Regions from separate parts of the Shewanella submarina genome, predicted to be linked through region 3. Evidence: predicted binding sites of a transcription regulator. Region 3 holds the regulator's gene; each other region holds the start of a gene.
What was found. The regulator sigma-54, encoded in region 3, starts transcription at its own class of promoters, with help from an activator protein. The targets are predictions, from matches to a motif close to GTTGGCACGNNNNTNGNNT.

Region 1 (4,219 bases), on a different contig from region 3:
TGCTGACGCTCAAGCAGTGCCTGGAGAGAGTCTGCCGGGACCTTTTGAGCCTGAGCAGGTGCATTGCTGCGAGTCTTAACCACATTGCTCTTACCGAGGGAAACTGTATCCTCGTTCATACCCATGGTGGCGGGAGCCGCCGGACTTTGTCTTGGCTTGGGGTCGTCATAATCAACGGCAGCGACAATCTCGATGCCACCGGCCACTTTTTTGTTGGACATGATCACGGCATCAGACCCCAGGGTATCTTTGACCTGAGCCAGGGCCGTTCTCATATCTCTTGCGAAAAATCGTTTTATCTTCACTTATCAACCCTCTATTGACCGACGGCAGACACAATTCTTATCTGTTTCTCATCAGGAACTTCCTGATAAGAGATCACCCGCATATTGGGGATGGTGTATTTAATAAACCGGGACAGGGTGGAGCGCAGCATGCCTGATGTCAGCAAAATTGCCGGTTGCCCCACCATTTCCTGCCTTTGAGCCGCATCTGCCAGTGACTGCTGCATTCGCTCTGCAAGGCCGGGCTCGATATTCGGGCCTTCCCCTCCGGTTGCCTGCATAGACTGATGCAACATTTGTTCCAGCTCTGGCGCCAAAGTAATGACGGGGATTTCGGCTTCAGGTCCGGCTATCTCCTGCACTATCATCCGCTTCAAGGCGATACGAACCGCGGCGGTCAAAACTTCGGTATCATTACTCTTGCTGCCATACTCCAGCAGGGTCTGAATAATGGTGCGCATATCCCGGATAGAAACACCTTCATTGAGCAGGTTCTGCATCACCTTCACCACATTCCCCAGGCTCATCACATCAGGAATAAAGCCATCTACCAGCTTGGGTGATTGCTTGCTGAGCATATCCAGTAACTGCTGCACTTCTTCATAACCCAGCAACTTGGAAGCATTGTTGGTCAACAATTGACTGATATGTGTCGCCACCACTGTGGCAGCATCAACGACGGTATAACCCAGAGTTTGCGCGTGCTCACGCTGCTGAGGTGTTACCCACACGGCCTCCAGACCGAAGGCCGGATCACGGGTTGGCGTGCCCTCCAGCTTGCCAAACACCTGGCCTGGGTTGATTGCCAGCTCGCAGTCGTGGCGTACTTCTGCTTCACCGACAACCACTCCCATAAGTGAAATACGATAGGCGTTAGGCGCCAGGTCGAGGTTGTCGCGAATATGCACTGCAGGCACCAGGAAACCCAACTCCTGAGACAGCTTTTTACGGACCCCTTTAATCCGGCCCAGCAGTTCTCCGCCCTGCCCTTTATCAACCAGAGGGATGAGTCGATAGCCCACCTCCAGACCTATGGTGTCAACATGCTGTACATCATCCCAGCTGAGCTCTTTGGGTTGGCTCTTCATGGGATCCAGCTCGCCCTCCTTGGCCTTCTCCAGTGCTTCCTGCTTTTTAACTTCTGCCCGTTTTCGAATGTACCAGGCACCATAACCTGTTAAACCGGCAAAACTCAGAAACACCAGATGCGGCATGCCGGGAACCAGCCCCATAATCAGCAATACACCAGACGCGATAGCCAGTGCCTTTGGGCTGTCAAACATCTGGCTCATCACCATCTGGCCCATATCGCCGGTTTCATTCTGACGGGTCACCATCAAAGCGGCGGCAATAGAGAGCAACAGACCCGGAATTTGTGCAACCAGTCCGTCACCTATGGTCAGCAGGGTATAAATTTCGGCTGCAGTGGAGAAGTCCAGATCATGCTGCAGCATGCCGATAACGAAGCCACCGATGATATTGATAACCAGGATCATGATGCCCGCAATGGCATCCCCTTTAACAAACTTTGAGGCACCATCCATTGCACCGTAAAAGTCAGCTTCTTTGGTGACTTCATCACGTCGCTGCCTGGCCTGTTCCTGATTGATAATGCCTGCGTTAAGGTCGGCATCAATCGCCATCTGCTTACCTGGCATAGCATCCAGAGTAAAGCGGGCGCTCACTTCTGAAATACGACCGGCACCTTTGGTGACCACGGCAAAGTTGATAATAATCAGGATCAGGAACACCACCAGACCTACGGCATAGTTGCCACCTATCACCACAGAACCAAACGCCTCAATCACCTTACCGGCGGCGTCCCCGCCGTTATGGCCTTCAAGCAGTACCACCCGGGTAGAAGCAACGTTCAGTGCCAGTCTAAGCAACGTCGCAATAAGCAGTACTGTGGGGAATGCGGCAAAATCGAGAGGACGCTGGGTATAGATGGCAACCAGCAACACCACCAAAGCCAGAGCAATATTGAAAGAAAACAGAATATCCAGCAAAAAGGCAGGCATGGGCAGTACGACCATAGCCAGGGCAGCCAGTACCAATGCTGGAGTACCTATGCCTTTGAGGTGCTTGGGCCTGACCTCTTTCACCCGCCCTAAAGTGGCTTTTACATCCATCTCAACTTCCGACTGATAATTGACATCACCAGTGGAAAAGCAAATAGCGCACCAAGTTTAATTAGTGCAATGTTTGAAAGGGTTAACCCGGATAATCTGAGATGACAGAGACAGCACCAGAGATCAGTGTTTCAGCTCATCGGGAATAGGCTGATTAAGAGGAATAGGAGTGGGACGTCGGCCTTTCCCCTGCTGGTATTGCTTAAGCTGGAACACATAGGCCAACACCTGTGCCACCGCGGTAAACAGACCTTCAGGGACCTGTTGGTCGATTTTGGTAGTGTGGTAAATTGCCCTGGCAAGCGGTGGCGCTGAGACGATAGGAATCTCATACTCCCGGGCAATTTCACGGATCTTGAATGCGACTTCATCCACCCCTTTGGCCAGCACAAAAGGCGCTGAAGAACGGCTGATGTCATATTTGACCGCAACCGCGTAATGCTCCGGGTTAACGACGATAACGTCAGCATTTGGCACCTCCGCCATCATACGTCGCTGTGCCATCTCCCGCTGCAGCTGTCTGACCTTACCTTTAACTTCCGGCTTACCTTCAGTGTCCTTGTACTCGTCCTTCACTTCCTGCTTGGTCATCCTTAGCTGTTTATTGTGATTCCAGATCTGAAACGGCACATCTATCAGCACAATAATCAGTATCGAAGAACAAAGCAGGATGAACAGCCACACCAGAAGGTCCAGCGCATGATGCAGATTGCCCGGCATATACTCTTTAGACAGAGAGAGAATCTCTTCAAAATAGATATACAGCAGGGTAAAAGCCGTTATTGCTACCACAGAAAATTTTGCCAGTCCCTTGCCCAGCTCCACCAGCGCCTGAATACCAAACATTCGCTTAAAGCCGTTAATTGGGCTCATTTTGGAGGTTTTGGGCATAATGGCGTAGGAGGAAAATGTTATCCCCCCCAGCAAGATATTCCCCACAAAAGAGACCACAGCAAGAATACTGATAAACACCAACATAGGCATGGCCAGCTCGGCAAACACTATCTGCCAGATATTCAGCATATGGTTGGTGTCGAATACCTGCTCCCGCGTCATGGTAAACAAGCGGGTCATGACGCTGTCCAACGCCAACGCCAGTGAGGGACCGGTAATCAAAAATCCAAACGCGGCGGCAAGCAACACAGCGGCCGTGCCCAACTCTTTGGATCTGGCCACCTGCCCTTTAGATTTCGCATCCTGTAATCGTTTGGGGGTGGCCTCTTCAGTCCTTTCCTGACTGGTATCATTCTCCGCCATCAGAGTCCTCCATCCACGCGGCACTGCAGATTGGCAATGTCACATAGCAGGATTTGAGCACTGGTCCAGACCTGATCAAAATGTGCCATCACAGGTGACAGCGTCAGCCACAGAATGATCAGACCGCTGATCATTGTAATAGGAAAGCCTATGGCAAAAATATTGAGCTGGGGCGCCGCCCGGGTCATCACCCCAAAGGAGAGGTTAATCATCAACAGCGCGACAATGGAAGACATCGCCATGGTCAGCGCATTGGTGAACATGGTGCTGCCCCACTCCGCCAAAGTACGGTAGTTCTCGACGCTTATCCCCGCCATGGAAACCGGCAGAGTCTCAAAGCTGGTCACCACCATGCGAATAAGGGTCAGATGACCATCCACCGCCAGAAAAATCATGGTCGTCAGCAGCAAAAACAGGTTACCTACCACTGGAGTCTGCTGGCCGGATGACGGGTCGACCATTGAGGAAAAACCCAAACTAGTCTGCATACCAATAATCTGCCCCGTGAGCACAAAGGTCTGTACGATAAGAATGGTCACCAATCCC
Region 2 (4,219 bases), on a different contig from region 3:
TTAAACTTTGAGGTTGTTACCCAGAGTGGAGATAGTGGAGGTTTTACCCTTACCGTCGTAAGTCAGGCTGGTGGCATTGCGGCTCACCTGCAGTGCAGAAGCGAGGCGGTTGATACTGGCCAGGTTCATATCAATCAACTGGGCGTTGGCTTCATTGGCCTGCTGACATGCATCCAGAGCCTGTTTGATTTCATCTACCTTGGGCGCCAGGTCTGCGGTCAGCCGTGCTTTGTCCGGGTGAGCGGCCAGCAGTTCGTCGTGACGCTGAATGTGCATCAGCAACTGCTGTTTTTTCTCGGCCAGAGAAAGCAAAGACTCAGCCTGTTGTTGGCTGAGTGCTTGCTTTTCTTCCGAAATAACTTCCCTGAGCGAGGTCAGGGTTTGTTGCTGTGAGTCCAGCAACACGGCGATATCGCTGCTCATATCAGTTGTTCAGGTCCTGAAGTTCCTGCTCAAATTGAGCGATATTGGACGCCAGTTTTTCAGCGTCAACCTTGTAACGTCCTTCAGCTATTGCCTGTTTGATTTCGGCAACCTTCTGTACATCGACCTCTGGCATGGATGCCATCTTACTGTGTGCTCCCTGGAGTTGTTGAGCCTGAGGAGTAATGTTTACCGAGTCAGGTTTATTACCGGACGCCGCAGGTTGAGTATCTGTGGACTTGGGCGCCTGATTGGATTCACCAACCGCCGTCCGGCTACGGGTATTGTTTACGCCGCTTAATTTGTTGATATCAATAGCCATTTCTTGGCTCCTGCGTGATTGTCTCTAGAGTCTGTAACAGTTTATCGGCTGCATAGCAGATAGCTTTAGGGAAATTTTACATTTTCACTTCAACTTCGCCAATGCCAATTATTGTAGCATCCAAGCGTCTGTTTGAACGGCTGTTTTTTATCCTGATACTGTCACCGACAATACCATCCTGTAGGGCTTCGCCCTGGGTCTTGATCATAAAGCCGTCAGTACGGGCCATGATATCAACCTTGTCGCCACGGCAAACAAAGCACACATTGGCAGAGAATATGGGAGAGTCTTTGGCAATCCGCCTTTTGGCGCGGGTGCCGACCAAATCCTGAGTGTCTTCATACTGTGACCCCCGCAGCTGAGATTGGTCAACCCACTCAAGTCTGATTTTGTCCGGGTCGATCAGTTGCCCGGAACCCAAATGTGCATCTGCGACCACTACCGGTCTGAGAATTTCTACCCGTACCGAGATAAACATCTGCCAGGGGTAATCCATGTCCGGCGAGGTACAGGAAATTTTGACTGTGTTGTTTTTACCGATTTCGCGATCTGAGGCCATGCTCCCCTGCATGGGTTCACTGCATCTTGGGGGGCTCATTCGAGTGGCCAGCATTTGGGGTTCTATATTCACCTTTGCACCAGCAATATTATCGATTTTCGCCGCGACGGTCGCTTTAGCCAGTTGATGAATTTCTTCCTGAGTGGGCACTGAAATTTGTGCCGAGACCTGTGCGCAAAATCCGAGCAAAAAAGTGGCTGTGATGTTAAATGCTTTAATATTCATTAGTTACAGACTAGCTTGTCGTGTCAGATTACACCTATACTTTCCTCTGCGGGTTTGCACCCTCAGGGAAAACTGTCAAAGGATTGTCGATATTTTGCTATCGAGGCCCTCAGTCAGGAACAAAGCAAGGAATATGCCTATACTCCAAGGTAGGCATCTCACAAAAACGAGCAGCTAGGGCATTTTTATGGCAAGCATTCTTGATTCTGTTAATCAACGGACACAGCTGGTGGGTCAAAACCGGCTGGAGCTGCTGTTATTCAAACTTAATGGCCGTCAGCGCTTTGGTATCAATGTATTCAAAGTGAAAGAAGTGCTGCAGTGCCCGCCATTAACCAATCTCCCAAAGTTGAGCTCTTTTATCCGCGGTATTGCACAGATCCGTGGGCAGACTCTGTCTGTAATTGATCTGAGTGCGGCGACCGGTGGCAAGCCCATCGAGGATGTCAGCGACTGCTTTATTATCATTTCTGAGTACAACCGCAGTGTTCAGGGCTTCCTGGTGAAGGGCGTAGAACGCATTATCAACACCAACTGGGAAGAGGTGATGCCGCCACCGGATGGTACCGGCAAGGGCTCTTACCTGACGGCGGTGACCGAGATTGAAGGTGAACTGGTGGAGATTCTCGATGTAGAGAAGATTCTTGATCAGATCTCGCCGGTGAAAACTGAACTCAGCGAAGAAGCCCAGGAGCAGTTAACGCTGGAAGAGGATAAGAATTACCACATCATGGTGATTGACGATTCGGCTGTGGCGCGCAAGCAGATTATTCGTTCTTTGACGTCACTTGGGCTGGAAATTGATACCGCCAAAGATGGACGTGATGCCTTGAATATGTTGCTGGAGTTTGCTGAAGACCATGAGAATCTGGCAGATGAAATCCCGCTGATCATTTCGGATATTGAGATGCCAGAGATGGACGGCTATACGCTGACATCTGAGATACGGGCTAACCCAAAACTTAAAGATATCAAGGTCGTATTGCATACTTCTCTGAGTGGGGTATTCAACCAGGCCATGGTTGAGAAGGTTGGTGCAGATGATTTTATTGCCAAGTTCAATCCGGATGAACTGGCAACCACAGTAAACAAACACCTTAGTTTGTAAGATCGGATTTTCGGGGACAGGGTTTAGCTCGCATTGCGAGTGCAGTGAATAGGAATGACAGTGGCGAATAAGACACTTGCGGAGACTGAATACACTCAGTTCAAGCAATTTCTGGAACAACACAGTGGCATAGTGTTGGGGGACAACAAGCAGTACCTGGTGCGTAGCCGTCTGGCGCCTTTGATGGGGAAGTACGACTTGCCAACTTTATCTGAGTTGGTCAGTAAGTCGATGAAACCCGCAGAGCGCCAACTGCGTGCCGAAGTGATTGATGCCATGACCACCAATGAAACCCTTTGGTTTCGGGACAAGTATCCCTTCGAATTGCTCGCCAGTGAGTTACTGCCTGAGTTTGCCGGCAAAGGCGGACCATTGAAAATTTGGTCGGCAGCCTGCTCATCGGGACAGGAGCCATACTCCATTGCCATGACAGTGCTGGAGTGCCAACAAAGAGCACTCGGTGCGGTTCCTTCTGCCGGCGTCTCTATTCTGGCGACAGACCTTTCACCTTCTATGCTGGAGCGTTGCCGCAAAGCGGAATATGACTCTCTGGCATTGGCCCGTGGCTTGTCGGAAGAGCGTAAGCGCCAGTTTTTTGAACCCTGTAATACGGGCACCATGCAGCTGAAAGATAACGTCAAACGCATGGTGAACTTTCGTCCTCATAACTTGCTGGACAGCTACGCCTCCCTGGGTAAGTTCGACATTATCTTTTGCCGCAATGTGCTGATCTATTTTTCGCCGGAGGCAAAGAGCAACATACTGCGGCAATTTGCTGCCGCTTTGAATCCAGGCGGCATTCTGTTTCTGGGGGCATCTGAATCTGCCGCCGGGGTAACCGAAGAGTTTGACATGGTTCGTTGCAACCCCGGAATTTACTACCGCAAGCGCAGCTAAAGGTTTTGCGGCTAACCACCAGGATTGAAAAGGGATGACATTATGTCGTCCCTTTTTTATTGGCACATGATTTGCAGTTTAAATCCACAACGGTTTTGAGGAGGCAAATTTATGGCGCTCTCATTTGATAAAGCTCTCGGCATTCATCAACACACGGTGGGCATTCGTGCACAGCGTGCCGAAGTGATCTCCAGCAATATCGCCAATGCGGATACTCCTCATTACAAGGCTCAGGATGTGGACTTTGCTACTGCGCTGCAGGATGCAAAGAGTCATCAGGGCGGCTTGAGTATGGCGCGCAGCCACGACAAGCACTTCGATTTGCAGGCCCTCACCCAGCAACATGTTAAGTATCGCGTGCCTAACCAGCCGGATACGGGTGATGGCAACACAGTAGACATCCAGCAGGAAAAGGCGGCGTTTATGGAAAACGCCCTTGAGTATCAAATGTCGCTGGGGTTTCTGGACCGTAAGTTTGCAGGCCTGAAAAAGGCGCTGAAAGGGAGTTAATCCATGAGTCTGTTCAATATCTTCGACGTATCAGGCAGCGGCATGTCAGCCCAGTCGGTTCGCCTGAACACTACGGCCAGTAATATTGCCAACGCTGATGCGGTGTCCAGCAGCATAGATCAAACCTACCGTGCCCGGTATCCGGTATTCCAGGCTGAGCTGGCAAAAGCCAGTC
Region 3 (4,219 bases):
TGTAATCCCAGTTTATTGCAGATGGTGACCTGACGCTCAAGCTTCATCTTGAGCCAGTTCTCTGTGACGAACTTTCACTGTGTGGTGACTTTGGCTTAAACGTTTGGCCAGCTGTTCGGCGATAAACACAGATCTGTGCTGACCGCCGGTACAGCCGATGGCTATGGTCAGATAGCTGCGATTGTTGCGCTCCAGATGAGGCAACCAGGTCTCCAGCAGGTTTTCAATCTGCCAGATAAATTTGTTCACCAGAGTCTGACGGTTCAGGAAGTCCTGCACCGGCTGATCCAAACCGGTCAAAGGTCGCAGGTCCGGCTCCCAGTGCGGGTTTGGCAGGAAGCGAACATCAAACATAAAATCCGCTTCGGTAGGCATACCATGCTTGAAACCGAAAGACTCGAAGGTGATAACCAACTCTTTCTCAACATGCCCCATCAGAATCTGTCTGACCTTATCACTCAGGTCATAAACATTCAGGGAGGAGGTATCGATAAAGTGGTCCATCATCTTGGACAGGGGCATCAGCAACTGACCTTCCAGCTTAATCGCTTCCTGCAGCGAGGAGTGATTGCGGGAAAGTGGGTGTAAACGCCGGGTTTCACTGTAGCGCTTCAGCAGGATTTCATCGGTTGAGTGCAGATAAAAACTGGTAATTTCAGTGTCTTTCAGCGAGGCAAGCTGCTGCTCCAGTATCTTGTCCTGATCTTTCAGGTTACGCACATCAACGCTGATAGCGACTTGATCTGTAGTGCTTTGCAGCTGCTCAAGCAGTGTCGCAATCATGGACAGTGGCAGATTGTCGACACAGTAGTAGCCGAGATCTTCCAGTGCCCTGAGGGCGACAGATTTTCCTGAGCCACTGCGGCCCGATACGATAACCAGTTTCATGCTGTGATAACCCGAAAGAGTTCTGCGTCGTCCTGTGCTTTACGCAGCTGTTTGACGATCTGTTTGTCACTGAGTTTTTCCGCCATAGCAGACAAAGTCGCCAAATGCTCCTGACACTGCTCCGACGGTACCAATAGCGCAAACAGCAGGTCTACTGGCTGATTATCTATGGCATCGAAGGGAACAGGCTCTGTGCATTTAACCAGAACTGCTATGGGGTGCTCTATACTGGAAAGTCTGCCATGGGGGATGGCAATACCGTTTCCGATTCCTGTGCTGCCTACTTTCTCTCTGGCCAGCAAGCTTTCAAAAACTTCCTGTGAGGAAAGGGTAGGGTACTGAGCGGCAATCAGGTTACTTACCAGCTCGAGTACCTTTTTTTTACTGCCCGGAGTGGCACAGGATGCGCACTCCGGCTGCAGGATGGTACGAAGTTCCATCGTTAGTGTTTTGTCAGCTTCTCTTTGTGTTTAATCACCTGACGATCAAGTTTATCGATCAGGGCGTCGATGGCGGCATACATATCGCTATGCTCAGAAGTTGCGAAGACTTCGCCGCCATTTAAATTCAGTTTTGCTTCTGCAATTTGTTGCAGTTTTTCAACGTTCAGCACAACGTGCACATTATTGATCTGTTCAAAATGGCGTTCAAGCTTGGTGAATTTGTTCTCAACATATTCACGCAATGAATCGGTGATCTCGATATGGTGTCCAGTCAGGTTGATTTGCATAGATAGCTACCTCCTTTGTTCCGGGTAGGGTTATAAACTCTTACGCTGGTTGGAAGGCGGAATCAGCATCGCCTCTCGATACTTGGCGATAGTCCGTCTGGCAACGTTTATTCCCTGTTCTGCCAGAAGCTGGGCCATTTTGCTGTCGCTCAACGGCTTCTTCTGGTTTTCTGCCGCCACCAGTTTCTTGATAAAGGCGCGGATGGCAGTGGACGAGCATTCTCCTCCATCTTCAGTACCGACATGACTGGAGAAGAAGTACTTCAATTCGAAAATCCCTCTGGGGGTGTGCATGTATTTTTGGGTGGTTACCCTGGAAATTGTCGATTCATGCATTTCGACAGCTTCGGCGATATCGTTGAGCACCATAGGCTTCATGGCCTCTTCACCGAATTCAAAAAAGCCCTGTTGGAACTGTACAATACAATTGGCCACTTTCAACAGTGTATCGTTGCGGCTCTCCAGGCTTTTAATAAACCATTTGGCTTCCTGCAGATGACCGCGAATAAACTGGCTGTCCGACTGGTTGCGGGTGCTGCGGGCCATGGCGGCATAATGCTGGTTTACATTCAGTTTGGGCATGCAGTCGGGGTTGAGTTCTACCACCCAGCGGCCACTTTTTTTAGCGACCGAGACATCGGGAATCACGTACTCATCATTCTCGCGGCTAACCAGCAATCCAGGTCTTGGATTCAATGTCTGGATAAGGTTGATCGCCTCTCTCAGGTCATCTTCTTTCAGTCGGGTTTTGCGCATCAGGGTACGAAAATCCCGGTTGGCGATGAGCTCCAGGTGCTCTTTAATCAGCAGTCGGGCATTGTCGATATGGGGGGTGTCCGGTGCGAAGTGATGCAACTGTATCAGCAGGCACTCGCTTAGGTCCCGCGCAGCCACACCAACAGGGTCGAAGTGCTGAATACGTTTGAGTACAGCTTCAACTTCGTCCAGCTCAATTTCGTCATCACCCAGAGCTTCCAGCACCTCTTCAGTGCTTTGTGTCAGATAACCGCGTTCATCGATGGCTTCGATAATGGCGGTGGCGATGGCGTAATCATTTTCGGAGAAAGGGGTAAGGTTCTTTTGCCATTCCAGGTGCTCGTACAGGCCTTCGCTGGTTTCTCCCTGAAAAGGCATATCGTCATCGCGCATGGCGGGGCCAGAGGAGACCGGTGCTGCGGTAAAGACCTCATCCCAGGTGGTGTCCATGGGCAGATCTTCCGGCATGGATTCCTGGGTGACGGCATCGGAGGTTTCAACGCTGGAGCTGTCCTGCGCTGTGGCTGAGTAATCTTCCTGGTCGAATTCGGCGGTGTTGTCTGTAGGGTTATCCTCTGACTCGGAGTCGTACTGCTCCTCGTCCATCTCCAGTAACGGATTGGATTCCAGTGCCTGCTGGATCTCCTGTTGGAGTTCCAGTGATGACAACTGCAACAGACGAATCGCCTGCTGCAGCTGAGGCGTCATAGTTAACTGCTGACCCAGTTTAAGCTGGAGTGACGCTTTCATGTTTACCGCAAATCCCTGTTTAGAATATTTTTAGTGGAAATTCTCGAGAGCCGGATTGTCCATTGGCCTGGGAAAGGTGCGTTTCCTTTGTACCTGATATTCAGGCCGCACCTTTCGGGGGCATTCACAGAGGCATACGCCTTAACTATAGCCTGAATTGTTCGCCCAAGTACACTGCACGCACCTGCTGGTTATCCAGGATCTCTGCCGGGGTACCTTCGGCGATCAAATTGCCGTGGCTGACGATGTAGGCATGCTCACACACGTCCAGGGTTTCCCGTACGTTATGGTCAGTGATCAGGACGCCCAGACCACGGCTTTTAAGCTGTTCAATAATCTTTTTGATGTCTATTACCGAGATAGGGTCAACACCGGCAAAAGGTTCATCCAGCAGAATGAACTTGGGGTTGGCGGCCAGGGCTCTGGCGATCTCTACCCGGCGTCTTTCACCACCAGACAGTGCCATCCCCATGGAATCACGGATATGAGTGATGTTGAACTCTTCCAGCAGGTGCTCTAACTGTTCTTCCCGCTGCTCATTGCTGAGGGCTTTACGGGTTTGCAGTACGGCCATAATGTTATCGCGAACAGACAGCTTACGGAAAATACTGGCTTCCTGAGGCAGATAACCGATACCTTTGCGGGCTCGCATGTGCATGGGATCAAGCGTCAGGTCATCATCATTGATATAGATAGCGCCCTTATCACTTTTCACCAGGCCGACAACCATATAGAAGGTTGTGGTCTTGCCCGCGCCATTGGGGCCCAGCAGGCCAACAACCTGACCGGTTTTGACCTCCAGGCTGACATCTTTTACCACCTGACGGTTTTTGTAACTTTTTGCCAGGTGTTCGGCTTTCAGCGTCAGTTCGCTCATGACTCTGGTTGCTCTTTATCTTGCTGTTGTTCGTCAGACTTCTGCCGCTCTTGCTTCACATCGTTCTGGAAGTTTTCAGGCTTAATAACAGTATGAACTCTGTCATCCGGGTTCTGGTTGCCTTCAGCTTTCATCTGTTGCAGCTGAATGTCATACACAATCCGGGGAGCGGTCACTTTACTGCCGTCCTGTTCAATTTCGGCTGCGCCTACAAGGGT

Region 1: a site for sigma-54 is predicted at 2,454-2,472, ahead of flhA (flagellar biosynthesis protein FlhA). Genes of this name have one in related genera too.
Region 2: a site for sigma-54 is predicted at 1,652-1,670, ahead of flgA (flagellar basal body P-ring formation chaperone FlgA). Genes of this name have one in related genera too.

Annotation. Positions count from the first base shown of each region.
Region 1 covers NZ_JBHRTD010000018.1:1,119,896-1,124,114, reverse strand. Annotated here, with positions in the region: gene flhF (flagellar biosynthesis protein FlhF) at 1-305, opposite strand, end outside; gene flhA (flagellar biosynthesis protein FlhA) at 317-2,416, opposite strand; gene flhB (flagellar biosynthesis protein FlhB) at 2,540-3,673, opposite strand; gene fliR (flagellar biosynthetic protein FliR) at 3,673-4,219, opposite strand, start outside.
Region 2 covers NZ_JBHRTD010000018.1:1,085,129-1,089,347, forward strand. Annotated here, with positions in the region: gene ACFOE0_RS21900 (flagella synthesis protein FlgN) at 1-423, opposite strand; gene flgM (flagellar biosynthesis anti-sigma factor FlgM) at 425-745, opposite strand; gene flgA (flagellar basal body P-ring formation chaperone FlgA) at 822-1,529, opposite strand; gene ACFOE0_RS21915 (chemotaxis protein CheV) at 1,717-2,637, shown strand; gene ACFOE0_RS21920 (CheR family methyltransferase) at 2,692-3,534, shown strand; gene flgB (flagellar basal body rod protein FlgB) at 3,646-4,044, shown strand; gene flgC (flagellar basal body rod protein FlgC) at 4,048-4,219, shown strand, end outside.
Region 3 covers NZ_JBHRTD010000001.1:340,947-345,165, forward strand. Annotated here, with positions in the region: gene ACFOE0_RS01530 (HPr family phosphocarrier protein) at 1-47, opposite strand, end outside; gene rapZ (RNase adapter RapZ) at 37-888, opposite strand; gene ptsN (PTS IIA-like nitrogen regulatory protein PtsN) at 885-1,328, opposite strand; gene hpf (ribosome hibernation promoting factor) at 1,331-1,618, opposite strand; gene ACFOE0_RS01550 (RNA polymerase factor sigma-54) at 1,649-3,124, opposite strand; gene lptB (LPS export ABC transporter ATP-binding protein) at 3,270-4,001, opposite strand; gene lptA (lipopolysaccharide transport periplasmic protein LptA) at 3,998-4,219, opposite strand, start outside.